DNA from 4 places in the Arthrobacter sp. NPDC093139 genome. Region 3 is predicted to be linked to each of the others. Evidence: predicted binding sites of a transcription regulator. Region 3 holds the regulator's gene; each other region holds the start of a gene.
What was found. Region 3 encodes HrcA, which represses chaperone genes, less so after heat shock. Its sites were predicted from a motif close to TTNGCACTCGNNNNNNNCGAGTGCNAA; they were not measured.
Positions count from the first base shown of each region.

Region 1: a site for HrcA is predicted at 2,573-2,599, ahead of groL (chaperonin GroEL). Genes of this name have one in related genera too.
Region 2: a site for HrcA is predicted at 3,227-3,253, ahead of ACIP90_RS09515 (FmdB family zinc ribbon protein). Genes of this name have one in related genera too.
Region 4: a site for HrcA is predicted at 3,610-3,636, ahead of groES (co-chaperone GroES). Genes of this name have one in related genera too.

Region 1 covers NZ_JBIVOO010000016.1:44,164-49,299, reverse strand. The annotation lists gene ACIP90_RS18925 (RNase H family protein) at 1-548, opposite strand, end outside; gene groL (chaperonin GroEL) at 732-2,360, opposite strand; gene ACIP90_RS18915 (ABC transporter substrate-binding protein) at 2,650-3,906, opposite strand; gene ACIP90_RS18910 (cold-shock protein) at 3,966-4,169, opposite strand; gene ACIP90_RS18905 (LytR C-terminal domain-containing protein) at 4,329-4,964, opposite strand; gene ACIP90_RS18900 (DUF3263 domain-containing protein) at 5,016-5,136, opposite strand, start outside.
Region 2 covers NZ_JBIVOO010000004.1:350,899-356,034, reverse strand. The annotation lists gene ACIP90_RS09530 (AAA family ATPase) at 1-1,748, shown strand, start outside; gene ACIP90_RS09525 (hypothetical protein) at 1,745-1,978, shown strand; gene ACIP90_RS09520 (RcpC/CpaB family pilus assembly protein) at 1,995-2,735, opposite strand; gene ACIP90_RS09515 (FmdB family zinc ribbon protein) at 2,865-3,131, opposite strand; gene ACIP90_RS09510 (5-formyltetrahydrofolate cyclo-ligase) at 3,279-3,890, opposite strand; gene galU (UTP--glucose-1-phosphate uridylyltransferase GalU) at 3,980-4,885, shown strand; gene ACIP90_RS09500 (GNAT family N-acetyltransferase) at 4,892-5,136, shown strand, end outside.
Region 3 covers NZ_JBIVOO010000001.1:326,215-331,350, forward strand. The annotation lists gene ACIP90_RS01655 (DUF4870 domain-containing protein) at 56-475, opposite strand; gene ACIP90_RS01660 (DinB family protein) at 642-1,151, opposite strand; gene ACIP90_RS01665 (DUF3097 domain-containing protein) at 1,201-2,064, opposite strand; gene hrcA (heat-inducible transcriptional repressor HrcA) at 2,278-3,291, shown strand; gene dnaJ (molecular chaperone DnaJ) at 3,349-4,476, shown strand; gene ACIP90_RS01680 (16S rRNA (uracil(1498)-N(3))-methyltransferase) at 4,479-5,136, shown strand, end outside.
Region 4 covers NZ_JBIVOO010000004.1:369,669-374,804, forward strand. The annotation lists gene ACIP90_RS09575 (acyltransferase family protein) at 1-1,271, opposite strand, end outside; gene groL (chaperonin GroEL) at 1,464-3,074, opposite strand; gene groES (co-chaperone GroES) at 3,159-3,452, opposite strand; gene ACIP90_RS09590 (hypothetical protein) at 3,682-4,092, opposite strand; gene ACIP90_RS09595 (SAM-dependent methyltransferase) at 4,145-5,136, shown strand, end outside.

The DNA of each region.
Region 1 (5,136 bases), on a different contig from region 3:
GAGCCCGGGCCGGCAGCCGATGCGACGGAACCCTGTGCGCTGACATCTGCTGCGCCGACATCCGGTGCGCCAAGCGCTGCCGCTCCGTGGAAACCCGGCCCGGACCGGGCCGCGATCCCCTGCTGGTAGGCCAAAGCAACGGCCCGGGCCCGCTCGTCGGCTGCCTCGTTGAGGTCGTGACCGGCGTGGCCCCTGACCCATTCGAATCGGTACTTGCGCCCCACCAGTTCCCTGTCGATGTCCTTGAGGAGATCCACGTTCAGCACCGGCTTGCCGTCGGCCTTGCGCCAGCCCTTGCGCTTCCAGCCCGGCATCCATTTGGTGATGCAGTTAATGACGTACTGGCTGTCGCAGAGGATGTGCAAGTCCTCCTGTGGGACGTGTGCCGTGGCGCGGAACAGGTCCAGCACAGCCATGAGCTCACCCTGGTTGTTCGTTCCGTGCGGCCACCCTCCGGCACGCCAGCAATCGTTGTTCACATACCAGGCCCATCCGGCCGGACCGGGATTTCCTAAGGCCGAACCGTCGGCCGCTGCTGTAATCGTCACGAATCCATCCTGCCAGACCCTGCCGACACTGAAACTCACTCATGAAACCAGTGGAGCGCCGGACGTGTGGAGCAGCCACGCCAGGCCGTAAGACATGCCGGGCCGTTAAAAACCAGCAGCGACCCCACCCGAAGGTGGGGCCGCTGCTGCTCTTACGCGTTGAGAGACAAGGAGGCCCGGGGGTTAGAAACCGCCCATGCCGCCCATCTCGTCGCCGCCGGCCATGGCCGGAGCGTTCTTCTCCGGCTTGTCAGCGACTACTGCCTCGGTGGTGAGGAACAGTCCGGCAATGGAAGCCGCGTTCTGCAGGGCAGAGCGGGTTACCTTGACCGGGTCGTTGATGCCGGCAGCCAGCAGGTCGACGTACTCGCCGGTTGCGGCGTTCAGGCCGTGGCCTGCAGGCAGGCCGCGGACCTTGTCGACCACAACGCCGGGCTCGAGGCCCGCGTTGAAGGCGATCTGCTTCAGCGGAGCGTCGATGGCAACGCGGACGATGTTCGCACCGGTTGCTTCGTCGCCGGACAGGTTCAGGTTGGCGAATGCCTTGAGGCCAGCCTGGATGAGGGCAACGCCACCACCGGCGACGATGCCTTCCTCAACGGCAGCCTTCGCGTTGCGGACTGCGTCCTCGATGCGGTGCTTGCGTTCCTTGAGCTCAACTTCCGTAGCGGCACCGGCCTTGATGACTGCCACGCCGCCGGCCAGCTTGGCCAGGCGCTCCTGCAGCTTCTCGCGGTCGTAGTCGGAGTCGGAGTTTTCGATCTCGGCGCGGATCTGGGAAACGCGGCCGGCGATCTGGTCGGCGTCGCCGGCACCTTCGACGATGGTGGTCTCGTCCTTGGTGACGACCACCTTGCGGGCGCGGCCCAGGAGTTCGAGGCCAGCGGTCTCGAGCTTCAGGCCAACTTCCTCGGCGATGACCTGGCCACCGGTGAGGATGGCGATGTCGGCGAGCTGGGCCTTGCGGCGGTCACCGAAGCCCGGAGCCTTGACGGCGACGGACTTGAAGGTGCCGCGGATCTTGTTGACGATCAGGGTGGCCAGGGCCTCGCCCTCGATGTCTTCGGCAATGATCAGCAGCGGCTTGTTGGACTGCATGACCTTTTCGAGGACAGCAACCAGTTCCTTGACGTTGGAGATCTTGGAGTTGACGATCAGGATGTACGGGTCCTCGAGGACCGTTTCCTGGCGCTCCGTATCCGTGACGAAGTATGCGGAGATGTAGCCCTTGTCGAAGCGCATGCCTTCGGTGAGTTCCAGCTCCAGGCCGAAGGTGTTGGACTCCTCGACGGTGATGACACCTTCCTTGCCGACCTTGTCCAGGGCTTCGGCAATGAGCGCGCCGATTTCGTCGTCACCGGCGGAGATGGACGCCGTGGCGGCGATCTCTTCCTTGGTTTCGATTTCCTTGGCGTTGTCCAGCAGTTCGCGGGTTACCGCTTCAACTGCCTTCTCGATGCCGCGCTTGAGGGACAGCGGGTCGGCGCCGGCCGCAACGTTGCGCAGGCCTTCCTTGACGAGGGCCTGCGCCAGCACGGTAGCCGTGGTGGTGCCGTCGCCAGCGACGTCATCCGTCTTCTTGGCAACTTCCTTGACCAGCTCGGCGCCGATCTTCTCGTAAGGATCGTCCAGTTCGATCTCCTTGGCGATGGAAACACCATCGTTGGTGATCGTGGGGGCGCCCCACTTCTTTTCGAGGACGACGTTGCGTCCACGCGGGCCGAGGGTGACCTTGACGGCGTCGGCGAGGGTGTTCAGGCCCCGCTCAAGACCGCGGCGTGCCTCTTCATCAAATGCAATGATCTTGGCCATAACGGCAGTAGTCCTTTCGGGACAGTCGTTAAGAATGAACCTCGCTGCGGTGCCCGCGACGGACGATCGTTCCTGCAGGCCTCTGTACGCCGGCAGTCCGGATCTCACCCCAACCAGGTATTTCTTCGCTCCCTCACACGTCCGCCAATCGCGCTGCCGGCCTGGGCCGGGCGAGGCATTAGCAGTCGATGCTCAGGAGTGCTAATCAATAATTAGCACTCCCCCGGGGAGAGTGCAAGCAGTGGCCGTGAAAACCGGGACGAATCCGAGGCCGCTTCGCTCCCAGCGATCAGCCCGCTGCCCGGCTGGCTGTTTCGCTCCCGGTGAGTTTCGCCCTGTTGTCCGCACCGAAGGTGAACACCATGTAGTTGGCCACCGTCACGTCGCCGTTCGCGTCGAAGCGGACTGGGCCCGACTCGCCGTCATAATCCACAGCAGTTCCGGCCCGGACGGCGGCAAGGCACTCCTTGTACGTCCGGCAAACAGCTGGCTTGCCTGCAGGGTGGGAGCCAGCGCCGGCGGATCCGCCAGAGACGGCTATCAGCTTCGCGGCAACGGAGGCGCCGGCGTCGTCGTCCGCCGCGGCAGCCGCCAGTGCTGCCAGGTTGACCGCATCGTAGGTCTCCGCGGCGAACGTCATGTCCTTGAGGTTCTTGTCCACGGCCACGAGCTCACCCTGCAGATGGGCCGAGGGGAACCGGCCGGGGACGATTCCGCGGGCGCCGTCCAGCGCGCGGGAGGCGAGGTCGGAGCCGTACTGCCTGAAGGCTCCGTCTGCCAGGATCAGCTGCTTCCCCGACAGTCCCGCATTGTGGAGTTCTGCGATGGCACCCTGTGCGCCGCCGCGGGCAATGAGGACGACGGCGTCCGGTGACGCGCCCGCGGCCGTGGCCGCCGCTTTCTGCGCCTCGCCCGGTTTGAAGGCCGCCACGGTCACGGGCTCCAATCCGGCACCCTTCGCGGAGGCGGAGACCGCCGCCGACACTTCCGTGCCATAGGCGCCCTCCTCGTGGACGACGGCCAGGCTCTTTGCGCCGCCGTCCTTGGCCAGCTTCACCAGCACGGCGGCCTGGGCGGCGTCGGCCGCCGCGGTGCGGAAGTAGTATCCGCCGCTCCTGTACTCGCTCAGCTCCCCTGCCGTGTTGGCCGGCGAGATGAGCGCGACTTTGGCCTTGGACAGCACATCGATGACGGCGGGAGCGCGGCTGGAATCGGTGGGTCCGATCACCACGTCGGCTTTGGCATCCACGAGTTCACGCGCCTGAGCGCCGGCGTCACCGCCGGGCTTCTCCGGCAACAGCTCCACGGGCCTGCCCTTGTGGCCGCCGGCCGCGTTGATCTCCTGCACAGCCAGTTTGGCGGCTGCCAGCTGGGCACTGTTCAGGAACGCCTGCGTTCCGGTGCTGTCCAGGATCAGGCCGATCCGGAAGGTGCCGTCGCCGCTGGCCTCCACGGACGCAGTCCGTGCGTTTTCGCCTGAGCCGGAGCATGCGCCCAGCGCCAGGACGGCGGCAGCACCCCAGGCAGCGGCGCGGGCAGCTCTCATGGTTCCGGTCCGCCGTCGGGCGGTCACCGTGGCAGGTCCCCGGGCGGCGCGGTCAGCCACTAGGCGGGCCGGACGTTTTCGGCTTGCGGGCCCTTTTCGCCTTCGCCGACCTCGAGCTCCACGCGCTGGCCCTCGTCGAGGGCCCGGTAGCCGTCCACCTGGATGGCGGACCAGTGCACAAAGACGTCGTCGCCCGTGCCGTCGACGGTGATGAAGCCGTAGCCCTTTTCAGCGTTGAACCATTTCACGGTTCCCAATGCCATGATCTCCACACTTTCAGATTGCTTCCGTAAGGCCCACCTCAGTGTGTGCCGTGAATTACGCGCCGAAGACTCGAAATCACTCTATCCACTGCGCCCCGGCGGGAGGCAGGCTGACAGCCGGGCCCGGACTCAATAGTTATTCAGGCGTAACCCAAAAGGTCACTGGAATCCGGGGCCCAGCACCACGGCAACGGATGTCTCAAATCCTGGGCTCTCCACGAGCGTGGCGATGTTCAGCAGCTCCCCGAGGGCCTCTGCGCTGGCCCTGCGCTCGGCACCCGAGTAGAAGATGACGGACGCCTGCTGGGGCGCGCCCTGCCAGTTCGCAACCTGGCCCAGAGTCCAGCCGTCCGCCTCGAGGGTGGCGCCGACGCGGCCGGCCAGCCCGGAAGTCTGCGTGCCGTTGTAGACCGAAACAGGAAGGGACTTGTCCGCGGCCGAGGCGAGCGCTTCGACGGAGGACGGAGAGGACGCCGGGTCTGATGGAGAGGCGGCAGCCGACGGCGCGTCGGCACTCGGTGTGCCGGACGGCGCAGCTGCCTCGGAGGGCGTTGGGGAGGGGTCCGCTGACGGCGAGACAGCGGCGTCTTGGGCTGAGGACGGGCCGGCAGCGGCGTCGAAGCCGAGCTGCGGAAGGAAGGCAAATGCTGCCACACCAACGGCGAGAGCGCCGCTTCCCACAGTCAGCACGGGCCAAAGACGGGGGCGCCTGGGTGCCGGTACGGAGCGGTGTACGCCCTGCCGGGAAGTGACCTCTGGGACCCTGTCGAATTCGTCTCGGGCATAGTTGGTCATGGTAAAAGTGACGTCCTTGTTGGTCTTCTGCCGGCAGTTCGGCACTGGCGATTACGCGTCAGACCCCAAGCGGCGCGCGGTGCGGGCCCTCTGACGTGACGTACGTAGTCTACGCAATCTCTTCACCAACATGGGATCGTGGGCCAGCGCATGCTCGGTATCAATGAGCGCA
Region 2 (5,136 bases), on a different contig from region 3:
CGGACAACGCCCACATCGCCAGCGGCGCCGGACGCCTGCGGTGGCAGCTTGCCGAGCGCTGGCGTGCCGGGATCGCGGAGAACCCGCGCCAGGCTGACCTTCTCCGGAGCCTCCTCAAGGACGGACGGGTCACCCTTGCGGCGCTGACAGCCCAGGCCCCCGCGCTGGTCCCCATGCTGGTGCCCGTCTGGTCGGTCAGCCCCTACCTGATGACCGGGCTCCTCCCGGCCGAGCAGAAGTTCGACGCGGTGGTGATTCTGGACGCCGAGGCGACCTCGCTCCAGGCTGTCCTGCCTGCCGTGGCCCGCGCCAAACAGGTTATTGCCTTCGGTGACGACAAGATCGCCAGCCCCCGTACGTTCACGGTGGCGGTGGAGCGGCTCGCCGCCGGCGAACCGACGCACCAGAGTGTGGAGAGCGCCTTCAGCGCCCTGTCAGAGGTCCTTCCGACGTGGCGGCTGCACTCCGTCTACCGCGCCGTGGACGAGGACCTGGTGCTGCAGCTGAGCAAGGGCTTTTACGACGGCGGTCTCCGCCGCCTGCCCGAAGGCCAGTCCGCCACGGGCCTGGACCGGGCCCTGCTGGTTGAGTACCTGCCGGACGGCACCGGACTTCCCAGCGCCGACCACGAAGGCGTGGAGTCAGTCGTGGCCGAGGTCAACCGCGTCGTTGAGCTGGTGTTCGAGCACGCCCGCCTCCGTCCGCGCACATCCCTGGCCGTCGTCACTGCCAGCCTGCGGCATGCCGCGAGGATCGGCGAGGCCATCCGCCTGCAGCTTCCCAACTATCCGGGGCTCTCTGGATTCTTCACGGCAGGCGAGGAATCATTCCGCGTGGTGGATCTGGAGCGGGCCCAGGGGCTGGTTCGTGACCACGTCATTTTCTCTCCCGGCTACGGCCGGACGCCCCATGGACGGGCACTGCACAACTTTGGTCCGCTCTCCGCCGAGGGAGGCCGCGCCAAGTTTGCCCTGGCCATGACCCGCGCACGGCAGTCCCTGCATGTTCTGACCTGCTTCAAGCCGGAGGACCTGGACAGGAACCGGCTGGCCCATGGCGCCATCGACCTATACGAGCTGCTGGACCGCGAGATCTCGGGCAACACCGACCTCGGAACGCCGGCTTCGCGGGCAGCGGCAAGTGAGCAGGCGCTGGGTGCGGATCCGCTCGTGGCTGACCTGGGAGACCGGCTCAGGGCACGTGGTGCACGCGTCTGGCACCAGTACGACGGTGTCATTGACGTCGTGGCGGCGGCCGATCCGTTGAGCACGATGGGCCAGGACGAGGCCGAGATCCCGCGGCCCGTGGCCATCGAGTCCGACGGCACCGAGCAGTACCGCCAGATGACCGTCCGCGAACGCAGCAGGCTCCGTCCACAGCTTCTGGAGCGTCTCGGCTGGCGCTATATGCCCCTGTGGACGATTGAGGTGTTCACGGATCCTTCGGCCTGCGCCGACCGGATTGGCGGCTACCTCGGACTCGAGAAGCCGGCGCCGCCCGTCCGGGCTGTGGCCTCACCGGGCTTCTTCGACGAGGATGTCACAGGCTTGGACGACGATTCCTATGGGCCAGCTCCGGAGGAGGACGGCACGTTCGACGACGGTCAGTTCGATGACGGCCAGTTCGACGACGGCCAGTTCGAAGACGGCAGCGTCGAGGATGTCCGGGACCAGGATGGGGACCAGGACGAGGACGGCGAGGACGATTACGACGCCGGCCTGCCGGACAGGAAGGAAAACGCGCAGTGAGCCCGCATGCAGCAGACCATGATGCCCGCACAGGCGACGGCCCGGCTGGCGAAAAAAGCACCCCACCGGCCAAGTCCCCAGCGTCAGGCACGACCCCAGCTCCGGTGACGCCGGGCGGTGCAGTGCCCAACAAGGCTTCGGAGGACGATCCCCGGGCCTGGGGTGACCCGGAGTCCGACAACGACCACGACGCCTGGCTCAAGGAGCAGAAGCCCCCGCACTGGGGTTAGCCGCAGCCCGGCGGCGTCACCGGCCCTTGGAGCCCACGAGGACGAAGAAGAGTTTTCCCTGGGTTGAAGCTCCCGCCAGAGCGCTTGCCTGCGCCGGCGTGGCGGCAACCACCATCAGGCCGTCGGAGTCCCCGGCGGCAAGCCATTGGCCGCCCTGCCCCTCGCGCGCCGAGGTCCAGAGCACCGGTACCGCCTTGGCCAGGACCTTGGACGGGGACTGCTGGTCGAGGCCTGGCCCGCTGGTCAGGACGACGTCGATGAGCATGCCGGGGGAGACGAGCTGGATGGATGAGGGGTCCGCCATGCGCAGGGGGACGGCGGCTGATCCCGGCGGCGACCCAATCAGCAGGCCTGGCCCCACGAGCTGGGTGTCGGATAGCAGCTGTCCCTTCCGGAGCGGTGCGGCCAGCTGCTTTCCGCTGAGTTGCGCTGCGTTGGTGAGCGTGCCGGTGGAGAGCATGTGGGGCGGGACATTAACTGCTGCCACATCGCTCCCGCCGAGAGTGGCTCCCGCCGGTATGTCCCGTGCTGCGGCCAGGGCCGGGGACGTGTGTGCCGGGGCCGGGGTCAGCTGGTGGACCGTGACACCGGCCGCCGCACACAGCAGCAGCGCTACGGCAAGGCGCCGGTTGCGGTTCAGCCAGCCCCGCAGACGGCTCGGCCTGCGGCGTTCGGGAGGTCCGGACGCCGAAGTGCCTCTGCGGGCGCGGGCGGCAGGGCGGAAGGTTCTAACGGGAGGCAGTCCGAGAGCTGGCATGCTGCCACGCTATGGAACCCCGGCCCCGGGCGGCAGTGTAAGCCGGCCCCATGTGGAAAGTGGCCCGGCAAAATGCCCGTATGTGGATAACCGCAACGTGGCGGTCAGCCGTGGGAAGGGACAGAGCGTCTAGCTGGCGGCAGCGGCCGGTGCGGCTGCAGGAGCGGCCGGCGCCGGAGAGGAGGCAGCAGGGGACGGTGACACCGTGCTGCCCTTCGTGTCCCGGGAGTCCGTCCGGTAAAAGCCAGAGCCCTTGAAGACCACGCCTACGCTGTTGAACTTCTTGCGCAGGGTTCCCTCGCATTGGGGGCAGGCTGTCAGAGTGCTGTCAGTGAATGACTGCACGATGTCAAAGGCATGGCTGCAATCCTTGCAGGCATAGGCATACGTGGGCACTGAAGATCCTCCTCTTGGACAAACGACAGGTCCCGTGCTGCGGGGGTGCCACTGCGCGGAACTCCTTGCGGGATCTCCGTGCAGAAACAACTCCATTAGCAGTCGCAGGGCCTGAGTGCCAATTCTAGCATCTTCCCGCAGATTGCATCAGGAAAGTCGGACCAGGCCCGAGGGCGTCAGTGCCGCGTCGACGGGACGGTCAAACCCCTCAACAGGAATGCTCGACGCGGGCAGGAGTTCGGAGTCGTAAATGACCGCAGCCCTGGGCGCCTGCAGGCCCGCGGCTTCGGCGTCCGCCAGGAACTTGTCGTAATACCCGCCGCCCTGTCCGATCCTGTTTCCGCTCATGTCCACGGCCGTCGCCGGCAGGAAGAGTCCTGCCACCCCCCGGATGGCCTCCAAGCCGTGGCGTTCTCCGGCCGGTTCCTTGATGGGCGCGTACCGGCTCCGGACAAACTCGCTGTCCGGATTCCACAACACCCAGCTCAGCCCGCGGTCCGGCTCGCATACCGGCAGCAGTACTTTGTGGCCCGCTTCGTGAAGCGCCGCTATCAGCGCGAGGGTGGGCGGCTCGTGGGCCACGCCCAGATACGCGGTAAACGTCGCCGGCCTGCCGTCCGCGATGGTGGCAGCCCAGGACAGGCCGTGGCGGGCTATCCCTGAGGCGGCTGCGGACAGGGCCTCAGGCTGCAGGCCCAGACGGATTGTCCGGTGCCGGGAACGGATCTCATCCTTCGATTGCCGGGTCGTTTGCGACATGGTGTGCCATCCTTTGCTGCACGGAATCCCGGCCAAGCCACTGCCGGAAGCATTTACTGTATGAATGTTCCCTCCGTTACATTAGTCGAGTGACTTCCACTAATCCTTCAGTCCGCAAGGCCGTCATCCCCGCAGCGGGACTCGGCACCAGGTTCCTGCCTGCCACCAAGGCCATGCCCAAGGAAATGCTCCCGGTGGTGGACAAGCCGGCCATCCAGTACGTAGTCGAAGAAGCTGTACAGGTAGGCCTGAGCGATGTCCTGATGATCACCGGGCGAAACAAGCGTGCCCTCGAGGACCATTTCGACCGGGTTCCTGCGCTGGAAGCAACGCTGGAAGCCAAGGGCGACACCGCCAAGCTCGAGTCCATCCAGGCTGCCAGCAATCTGGGCGACATCCATTACGTCCGCCAGGGCGACCCCAAGGGCCTGGGCCACGCAGTGCTGCGCGCGCGCCAGCACGTCGGCCACGAACCTTTCGCCGTGCTGCTCGGCGACGACCTGATCGATGCCCGCGACGAACTCCTGAGCACCATGATCGAGGTCCAGGCAAAGACCGGCGGCTCTGTTGTGGCCCTCATCGAGGTGGAACCCTCCCAGATCAGCGCCTATGGCTGCGCCGACATCTCGGAGATCGACGGCGAAGGCTTCGTCAGGATCAACAAACTTGTGGAAAAGCCGGATGTCGCGGATGCCCCCTCCAACCTGGCCGTCATCGGGCGCTACGTCCTCCACCCCGCCGTCTTCGATGTGCTGGAACGGACGGAACCGGGCCGCGGCGGCGAAATCCAGCTGACGGATGCCCTGCAGGAACTGGCCAGCAGGGACGGTGAAGGCGGCGGTGTGTTCGGCGTCGTCTTCCGCGGCCGGCGTTACGATACGGGGGACAAGCTCAGCTACCTCAAGGCGTGCGTCCAGCTGGCCGTTGACAGCGATGACCTGGGACCTGGCCTTCGCGAGTGGCTGCCGAAGTTCGCTGCCGGCCTCACCCACTAATTCCCCATGAGGGTCAGCCATATCTGGCCGGTCACACTGGAGTGTGGTGACATCGTCCTGCGTCCCATCAGGTACCGGGACCGTAAGGAATGGACTGCGGTCCGTTCGCGCAACAGCGACTGGCTGGCCCCGTGGGAGGCTTCCAATCCGGCCCCCGGCGGAGCCCTTCCCGACTACCGGCAAATGGTGCGGTCGCTGAACACCCAGGCAGCCCAGGGCACAGCCCTCCCTTTCCTCATTACTGCATGGAC
Region 3 (5,136 bases):
AGGCTTAAACAACAGCAGCCCCAGACCCGAAAACAGGTCTGGGGCCGCTTTGCGGTTACTTGATCCAGCGAAGGTTGTACTGGTACCGGTGCGGCTGGCCCCGGTTGACGTGGATGCCGGCGGACACCGCGAAGCACGTCAGCGCAATCCAGATCAGGGTGGCGATGACAGCGAAAATATTTCCCACCACCGGGAGGAGCACCAGAAGGTTCGCGAGCACCGCCGCGATGGTGGGCGGCAGGGTGAAGTTGAGGGCTTCCTTGGATTCCTGGGCTGTGAACGGTCCACGCTCCCGGAAAATGAGGTAGATCAGCAGTGCCGGCACGCAGCCGAGGATACCGCCGAAGTGTGCCAGCGTTGCCCACTGCCGGTCCTCGCTGGCCGTCAGCGGAAGTGCATTGGCCGGCACGCCATGGTACTGGGGCACGTCAGGGCCGGACTGGTGGTCCCTGCGGTCACGAGCGTCTTCTGCCACGGTTTGTCTTCCTTAAACTTGCGTTGATGCGTTGGCGCAGGTGGTTCGCCGCCGGCCGGTTGCGCCGGATGGCGGCGGCGCGAAAGGCGCCCCTCCAAGAATACTGGGTCAGGCGCAGAATGAACGACGCGCCGCAGACACCTGCTTCCCTAACCGTGCTCGTCCTTTAAGCGGACCCGGGGTTCAAGCCTTTGGCGTACGCGGCCTGTCCCACGTGCTGGAGGCAGTCAGCAATGGTGCTGACCAGCCGCACCCCGAGAGTGACGGGCGGGTCCCAGTGATAGTCGACGATGCGGTCGAAGTCATCGTCGCCGAGGGTTTTCAGGAACTCCACGGTCTGCTGGTGAACGGCATCGTAGTATGCGAGCAACAGCTCCGGCGTGCCGTGCACCGCGTCGACCTGGTCGGTCGAATGACCGTAGCCAGTGTCGCGGTCGGGCAGCTTCAGATTGAAGCGGCCGGCAAACCCCTGCGAGGTCCACACCTGATCCAGTCCCGCGGCGGAGGCGACCTGCGAGTCCTCTATCCGGCTGAGATGCCAGATCAACCACGCAATCGAGTTTCCGCTGCCTGCCGGCCGGTGGAGCAGGGATCCGCCGTCGGATCCTTCCAAAACGGCGGCCACAGCCTCATGGATTCGGCCGAAGGCATCCAGCAGCAAGTCGTTGGATTTCATCTCGGCACTGTATCGCTAAGGGCCAGGTATTTCTAAGGCACAGGCATATCTAGGGCACGGTACTCTCAGGCGCGGTGAGGAAGTCGATGACCTCCTCCACCCGTCCCAGCAGGGAAGGTTCGAGATCGGCATAGGTCCGCACCGCCCCCAGGAGTTTCTGCCAGCCCAGGCCGATGTCCTCCTTCGTGGCATGCGGCCAGCCGAAGGCGGCGAGGATCCCGGTCTTCCAGTCAGTGCCTCTCGGCACCACGGGCCACTGCGCGATCCCCAGGACAGAGGGCCGGATGGCCTGCCAGACATCCACGTACGGGTGGCCGACGATGAGCACGTTGCCGGCGGCGCCGGGCGACGCCATGACCGCCTCGGCAATACGGGACTCCTTGGAATCCGGGACAAGGTGGTCCACGAGGACGCCGAGCCTCCTGCCCGGCCCTGGGCGGAAGGCGGCGACCGCCCCGGCCAGGTCGTCAATGCCGTGAAGGGGCTCGACGACGATTCCCTCCACCCGGAGGTCGTCGCCCCAAACCTTCTCCACGAGTTCAGCGTCGTGCTTGCCTTCGACCCAGATCCGGCTGGCCTTGGCCACCTGGGCGCGCTGGCCCTCAACCCGGACGGAACCCGACGCCGTGCGACCGGCCGGGGCGGAGGCTGGCCGCTTGGCCGCCGGCGGCATCAGCCGAATGGGCTGGCCTTCCAGCAGGAACCCGAAACCGAGCCGGAAGGAACGTGACTTGCCTCGGCGGTCCTCCAGGGTGACCACATGCATCCCGCCGGACTTCTCCACCCGCGTCACGGCGCCGACCCAGCCGGACTGCACGTCCTCCAGGACCATGCCGCGCTCCACCGGCACTTCCGGCAAATCTTTCTTGGAGGGCGCTGCGATCTCCTGCGGACCCCAGGTCTGATACTGCATCGTTAAACACCGCTTTGCGCTAGGAGGCTGCCGCCCCGGCCGGGAATCAGCCTCCGGGCGGACACGGTCCGGAATTTCGCCCGGAGCGGTACCAATGCTAACAACCGGCCGTCTCATATTAGACTTGTTAGCACTTAGGGATGTCGAGTGCTAACCATGCGTCGCCGGGCGCTGCATGGCCTTGCCCGGAAAACGGTTGATCGGAGGTGGATAGTGAGCGAACCACGCAAGCTCGAGGTGCTGCGCGCCATTGTGGAGGACTACGTCCATTCCCGCGAGCCTGTGGGCTCCAAAGCGCTCGTCGAGCGCCACCATTTGGGCGTTTCCAGCGCCACCATCCGCAACGACATGGCCGCGCTCGAGGACGAGGGGCTCATCACCGCACCGCACACGAGCGCCGGGAGGATACCCACCGACAAGGGGTACCGGCTGTTCGTGGACCAGATTTCGGCGGTCAAGCCCCTGTCCCCGGCTGAGCGCCGCGCCATCCAGTCGCTGCTGGAGGGGGCCGACGATCTCGACGACGTCCTGGACCGCACGGTAAGGCTCCTGGCACAGCTGACCAACCAGGTGGCCGTCGTGCAGTACCCGCACCTCAGCCGCGCCGTGGTGCGCCACATTGAATTCGTTCAGCTGGCGCCGCGCAAGGTCCTTATTGTGCTGATCGCTGACTCGGGCAAGGTCGAGCAGCGCGTCGTCGACGTCGGGCAGGAACTCAGCGACGACACGCTGACGGCTTTGCGGACCAGGTTCCTCTCGGGAGTCGCAGGCACCGCGCTGACCATGCTGCCCCAGTACCTGGCTGCCGTGGTGGCCGGCTGCGCTCCGGCCGAACGTCCCGCTGCCGCCGCCCTGAGCAAGGCCCTTGAGGCACTCTCGCACAGCAGCAGGGAAGACCGGATGGTCATGGCCGGCACCGCGAACCTGGCACGGTCCAACGTGGACTTTCCCCTCAGCATCGGACCCGTCCTCGAGGCCCTGGAGGAGCAGGTGGTCATGCTGCGGCTCCTCAGTGAGATGGCGCAGGATCCCCGCGGCGTGGCCGTGAGCATAGGCCGGGAGAACCCTTACGACGGACTAGCCGAGGCGTCGGTGGTGGCCACCGGCTATGGACCGGACGCCACCGCCAAGATCGGCATTCTTGGGCCCACCCGCATGGACTATCCCACCACCATGGCCGCCGTCCGCGCGGTGGCCCGCTACCTTTCGAGGATTCTCGGCCCGTAATCGCACGGCCCAACGAATCCGATACCCAGGCACCATAACCAGGAAGAGATACGAACTTTGAGCAGCCACTACGACGTTCTTGGAGTCTCCCCGGAAGCCACCGGAGAAGAGATCAAAAAGGCCTACCGCAAGCTGGCCCGCACCCTGCACCCGGACGTGAACCCGGGACCTGAAGCGTCGGATCGGTTCAAGGCCGTCACCCATGCCTACGAGGTGCTGTCCGATCCGCAGAAGCGCAGGGTGTACGACACCACGGGCAACGAGAACGGCACGGACAACGGCTTCGGCGGCGGCAGCTACGCCGGGCAGGGCTTCGCCTTCCAGGACATTTTCGACACCTTCTTCGGGGCCGGCGGAACCGCAGGTCCGGCTTCGCGGGTCCGTCGCGGACAGGACGCCCTCATCAGCGTCCGGATCGACCTGCGCGACGCCGTCTTTGGCGCCAACAAGAAGCTCGAGGTCGATACCGCCGTCGTCTGCCCCACCTGCGACGGTTCCTGCTGCCGCGAAGGCACGCATCCGGAACGCTGTGACATCTGCGGCGGCAGCGGCCAAGTCCAGCGCGCCGTGCGCTCCATCCTTGGCCAGGTCATGACTTCAGCGCCGTGCGGATCCTGTGAAGGCTTCGGGACGGTCATCAAGGACCCCTGCAACGAGTGCAGCGGCCAGGGCCGCATCCGCAGCCGTCGGTCATTGACCATCAAGGTTCCCGCCGGTGTGGCGACGGGCACCCGGATCCAGCTGTCCGGGCAGGGCGAGGCCGGCCCGGCCGGCGGCCCGTCCGGGGACCTCTACGTCGAAATCCGCGTCAACAACGACCCCACGTACGTCCGCGACGGTGACGACCTCCACGCAACGCTGAACATCCCCATGACCGCCGCGGCCCTGGGTACCGAGCTGAGCCTGGACACTTTCGACGGCAAGCAGGAGATCGACGTCAAGGCGGGCACGCAGTCGGGCGAAGTTATCACCCTCCGCGGGCTCGGCGTCACCCACCTGCGTGGCTATGGCCGCGGCGACCTCAAGGTCCACCTGCAGGTCGAGACGCCCGCCAAGCTCGATCCGGCGCAGGAAGACCTGCTGCGCCAGCTCGCGAAGCTCCGCGGTGAACAGTTCTCCGAGGGCAAGCTCGCGGCGAGCGGCGGCGTCTTTGCGAAGCTCCGGGACCGCCTCGGTAACCTGTAGCGGTGAGCAACGCCGTATTTTTCACCGCCGCCGGATCCCTGGACAACACCCAACCCGGTTCGGTTTTTTTGCTGGACGGGCCCGAGGCGCGCCATGCGGTGACGGTCAAGCGGCTGGCTGTGGGGGAGCGGGTCGATATTGCCGACGGCGCGGGCCGGCGCATCACCGGAACTGTGGAGCAGACAGCTCCCGCCGAACTGACCGTGAGATGCTCATCCGTCACTGTAGAGGAACGGCCAGGCGTGCGCCTGGTCCTCGTCCAGGCTCTTGCCAAGGGCGACCGGGACGAACTGGCTATTGAGACGGCCACCGAGCTCGGCATCGATGCAGTCATCCCCTGGCAGTCGGAACGGTCAATTGTGCGCTGGAAAGGCGAGCGCGCCGCCAAAGCCCATGCCAAATGGCAGTCTGCAGTCTCCGCAGCGGCGAAGCAGGCCCGGCGGGCGTGGATCCCCGAGGTGCGTCCCGCCGTCGATACGCAGGGACTCGCGGCACAGGTGGCGGGCGCCGCCCTGGCGGTGATCCTCCACGAAGACGCCGTCAAACCCCTCCGCGGAGTCCTGGAGGCGTGGCACGAGGCAAACCCGTCCGCGGAGGCACCCCGGGAGATCCTTCTGGTTGTGGGGCCGGAAGGGGGCATCAGCCCGCGGGAGGTCACCA
Region 4 (5,136 bases), on a different contig from region 3:
CTGGTCTGCCAGAGAGAGACGGGGCCGGCCAGCAAGGCGCCGCAGGCAACGATCACGACGGCGGTCCGCCAGGCCCGCAGCTGCGGCCAGTGCCATTCCCGCAGCGGCTTTTCCACGAAGCGGGTGGTGAGCACGGCAAGGACCACGGAGGCGGCCACGATGGCCAGGCCCTGCACCAGGTTGGGCTTGTCGATTCCGGTGCCGGCCAGCGCCAAAACCAGGAGCGGCCAGTGCCAGAGATACAGCGCGTACGAGTTGTCCCCGAGTGCAACCAGCGGCCTGGAGCTCAGGACGCGGTCCACGCCGAACCGGCTGCCGCTCTGGCCCGCGACGATAATGGCTGCGGCCGCCAGCGTGGGCCACAGTGCGATGAAGCCTGGAAAGGACCGGTCCACGGTCAGCACCAGGCCGCAGGAGATCATGGCCGCCAGCCCGGCCCAGCCCAGCACCACGCGCGCTGCCTTGCCCGGCTTCAGATATGGCAGGGACAGCGCCAGCAGCGAGCCGAGCGCGAACTCCCAGAGCCTGGTCCGGGTGTCGAAGTAGGCGTAGGCCTGGTTGGTGGCGGTCTGTTCGATGGAAAAGATCAGGGAAGCGATGAAGATCCCGGCGAAGGCCACGAGCAGGATGAGCCGGTAGCTGATGTCCCGCCGGCGCCTGAGCAGACGCCACACGAGGGCGGCCCCGGCGAAGATGAGCGGCCACAGAATGAACACCTGGCCCTGGATGGACAGGGACCAAAAATGCTGCAGCGGGCTGGCGCCCGCGTGGTTCTGGGCGTAGTAGTCCACCGCGGTGTCCGCGAGCAGCCAGTTCTGCCGGTACAGCAGTGAGGCCCAGGCCTCGTTGAGGACGTCCGGCCAGCGGCTCTGCGGAATGACCAGCCAGGTGCCCGCCAGGACACCGAGAATCACCACGACGGCGGCAGGAATCAGCCGCTTGAAGAGGTGCAGCCAGTGGCTGACCAGGCGCAGTGGCCTGCCGTTTTCGACTTTGCGGACAAAGGACAGCGTGAGCAGGAAGGCGGAGATCAGCAGGAAGATGTCTACCCCGCCGGAGACGCGTCCCAGCCATACGTGGTAGGTGACCACCATGAGGACGGCGAGGGCGCGGAGCCCCTGGACCTCGGGGCGGTAGCCCTGCTTTGCCTTCACCTGAGCGGAGCGCGTGACCTCACCGGCATGATGGTGTGACTCGTTCCCCCGCTGGCCCGTCTTTCTCGCTACTGGCACAGACAACCCCTCAAAGCCGGTGGCACACAAAACATCCATGTTACCAATTCGTGATCTTTGCGGCCAAACCGGCAGCTGCGTGCGGCGTGTCCCTCGCCAGGGCCGGGGGCAGAATCAGCCTGATCACACTGCACGTCAGCGGATTTCCACAGCAGGGATTTCCACAGCAAAAGAGCCGGCCCAGCGATGCTGGGCCGGCTCTTTGGGGCTGCCGCCGTGCGGGGCTGCAGCCTAGTGGCTGTGGCCTGCGTGCTCGTCTTCCTCGGCAGGCTTCTCGGCAACAAGGGTCTCGGTGGTGAGAACCAGCGCGGCAATGGAAGCCGCGTTGCGGAGGGCTGCACGGGTGACCTTGACGGGGTCGATAACGCCCGCTGCGATCAGGTCCTCGTACTCGCCGGACTTGGCGTTGAAGCCATTGTTGGTTTCGAGTTCGGCAACCCTGGCGGTGACGACGTAGCCGTCATGGCCGGCGTTCTGCGCGATCCAGCGCAGCGGCTGGACCAGGGCACGGCGGACGATTCCAACAGCAGCTGCCGCGTCACCTTCAAGGGCCGTCACTGCCGGGTCCTCGTCGAGTGCCTTCAGGGCGTGGATCAGCGCGGAACCGCCACCGGCCACGATGCCTTCTTCGAGGGCAGCGCGGGTGGAGGACACGGCATCTTCGATGCGGTGCTTCTTTTCCTTCAGCTCAACCTCGGTGGCAGCGCCAACCTTGATTACGCCGATGCCGCCGGCCAGCTTGGCCAGCCGCTCCTGCAGCTTTTCCTTGTCCCAGTCGGAGTCGGTGCGGGTCAGCTCGGCACGCAGCTGGGCAACGCGCGCCTCTACGTCCTCGGCCGAGCCGGCGCCGTCAACGATCGTGGTGTTGTCCTTGGTGACCGTGATGCGGCGGGCGGTACCCAGCACCTCAAGGCCGACGGAGTCCAGGCTGAGGCCCAGCTCGGGGGAGACAACCTGTGCACCAGTGAGGGTGGCGATGTCCTGCAGCATGGCCTTGCGGCGGTCACCGAAGCCCGGAGCCTTGACGGCAACGACGTTCAGGGTGCCGCGGATGCGGTTGACGATCAGCGTGGACAGGGCCTCGCCCTCGATGTCCTCCGCAATGATGAACAGCGGCTTGGAGCTCTGCAGGGCCTTTTCCAGCAGCGGCAGGAATTCCTGGACAGCAGAGATCTTGCCCTGGTTGATCAGGATCAGGGCGTCCTCGAGGACGGCCTCCTGGCGCTCCGCGTCAGTGACGAAGTACGGGGACAGGTAACCCTTGTCGAACTGCATGCCCTCGGTGAGGACCAGCTCGGTCTGGGTCGTGGAGGACTCCTCGATGGTGATCACACCATCCTTGCCGACCTTGCCGAACGCTTCGGCCAGCAGCTCGCCGACCTCGTCGCTCTGCGCGGAGATCGCAGCCACGTTGGCCACCTGGGTGCCCTCGACGGGACGGGCGTTCTCGAGCAGGCGTGCAGCAACGGCTTCGACGGAAACCTCGATGCCGCGCTTGATCTGGCCCGGAGCGGCACCTGCAGCAACGTTGCGCAGGCCTTCCTTGACCAGTGCCTGCGCGAGCACAGTAGCCGTCGTGGTGCCGTCGCCGGCCACGTCGTTTGTCTTGGTGGCTACTTCCTTGGCCAGCTGGGCGCCAAGGTTTTCGTAGGGGTCATCCAGTTCGACTTCACGGGCGATGGTCACGCCGTCGTTGGTGATCGTGGGAGCGCCCCACTTCTTGTCCAGCACGACGTTGCGGCCGCGGGGACCAAGCGTCACCTTGACCGTGTTGGCGAGCTTGTCGATGCCGGCTTCAAGAGACCGGCGGGCAGCGTCGTTGAACGCAAGCTGCTTTGCCATGGTTTGTCCTTTCAAGACAGAACCCCGTGCTGCCGACCGGTCTGATGAAAACAGACAGGATCAGCGGCACGGGGATCCAGAGAGTTACTTAACGACGATCGCCAGAACGTCGCGGGCAGACAGCACGAGGTACTCTTCGCCGCCGGTCTTGACTTCAGTTCCGCCGTACTTGGAGTAGATAACGACGTCGCCGATGGCTACGTCGACCGGAACGCGGTTGCCGTCTTCGAAGCGGCCGGGGCCTACTGCGACAACTTCGCCTTCCTGCGGCTTCTCCTGCGCGGAGTCCGGGATGACCAGGCCGGAAGCCGTGGTCTGCTCGGCTTCGAGCGGGCGGACAACAATACGATCCTCAAGAGGCTTAATAGAGACCGACACTCGGACCTCTCCTTTTCGTCAGCAAATTCATGGGCAGTAAAACTGTGGTGCGTTGGCAGCAGACCGTCGTCGCGGTGCCGGCAGCAGCCAGGCTGGCAGTTCTTCTTGTGTTAGCACCCTCCTAGGGAGAGTGCTAATGATGACTCTATGTAAGGGGTTAGCACTCGGTCAAGGTGAGTGCCAGATGTTCATCTGCGGTGAACAGCCCTAAGTGCCGGAAAGCCGCTGTTCACCGGCCAGCCAGGGCATCAAATCCGACATCCTCGCCGCCGTCGTCGTCGCTTTTTGGCGAATTTTTACGCTGGCGGACGAGGACGACGGCGGCGCCCGCGGCGGTCAAGGCCGAGACCCCCAGGACCACCACGCCTCCGACGCGTGCCCCCGCATACAGGTCCCGGATCTGGCGGGCTTCGTCGGTCGCATCGTGGATGTCTTTGCCGCCCACCGAGTAGACGGTGGAGTTGAACGAGTCCAGCAGGAAGATGATCACCAGCAGCAGGAGGCAGACGATGGCGACAGCGACCCCGGCAATCAGCGCCGGGCGCGCATACCGGAACAGTTGCGGGTAGCGGGCCACCTCGGCAGGAGCATCGGGAGAACCGGCAGGCTGATCTTGACTGGGAGTTGCACTGGAGTCCATTCAGTCCACCCTATCGGGCACGCTCGCCGGTCCCTCCACTAGGCTTGAAGGCATGTCTGACGCACCGCAGGACCAGATCGCACAGCTCCTCACCGAAGAAGGATGGCAGCTGCTGGCCTCGCTGGGGCCCTACCGCGAGGATGAGTCCTTCGCGCTTAATTCCAGCCTCCGGAAGGAGGGGCACTCCCCCGATCTGGTGTCGGCTGTGCTCACCCAGTCCAGGCTGCGGACCAGGGCCGAAGCCAAATTCGGCGAATTCGCCCGCCAGATGCTCTTCACCCAGGCCGGCCTCGAGCAGGCAACCCGGCTCAATGTGGCGGCCAGGCATGCCCAGCGCTTCGCCGAGGCGGGCATACGCCACGTGGCCGACCTCGGGTGCGGCCTGGGCGCGGACGCCATGGCGCTGGCGTCGCTGGATATCGCCGTCACGGCCGTGGAGGTCGACGAAACAACGGCCGCGTGCGCCACCATCAACCTCATTCCGTTTCCGCACGCCACAGTGGTGCATTCGGATGCGACGTCCGTTCCCCTCGGTGACGCCGACGGCGTGTGGCTGGATCCGGCCCGGCGCACCACATCCACGTCCGGGACCAAAAGGATCTGGGACCCGGAGGCCTTCTCGCCGCCGCTGTCCTTCGTGGAATCACTCGCGGCCTCCGGGCTCGCCGTGGGCGTCAAGATGGGGCCGGGCATGCCGCACGATTCCATCCCGGCCGGCTGCGAGGCCCAGTGGGTTTCGGTGGGCGGCGACGTCACCGAGGTAACGCTCTGGTTCAACGCCGTTGCCAGGCCGGGGATCCGGAGGGCCGCCCTGCTGCTCGGTCCGCAGGGGGCCGCCGAACTCACCAGCGCGGAGGATTTCGACGGCGGCCCTGTTGCGCCCGTCGGGCCGGTCCAGGGCTACATCTACGAACCCGACGGCGCCGTGATCCGTGCGGGTCTCGTGGCCGACCTGGCCCTGCAGTTGGGCGGGCACCTCGTGGACGAACACATCGCATACATCTGCGCGCCGGAAGCAGTGGACACCCCCTACGCCCGGGCCTA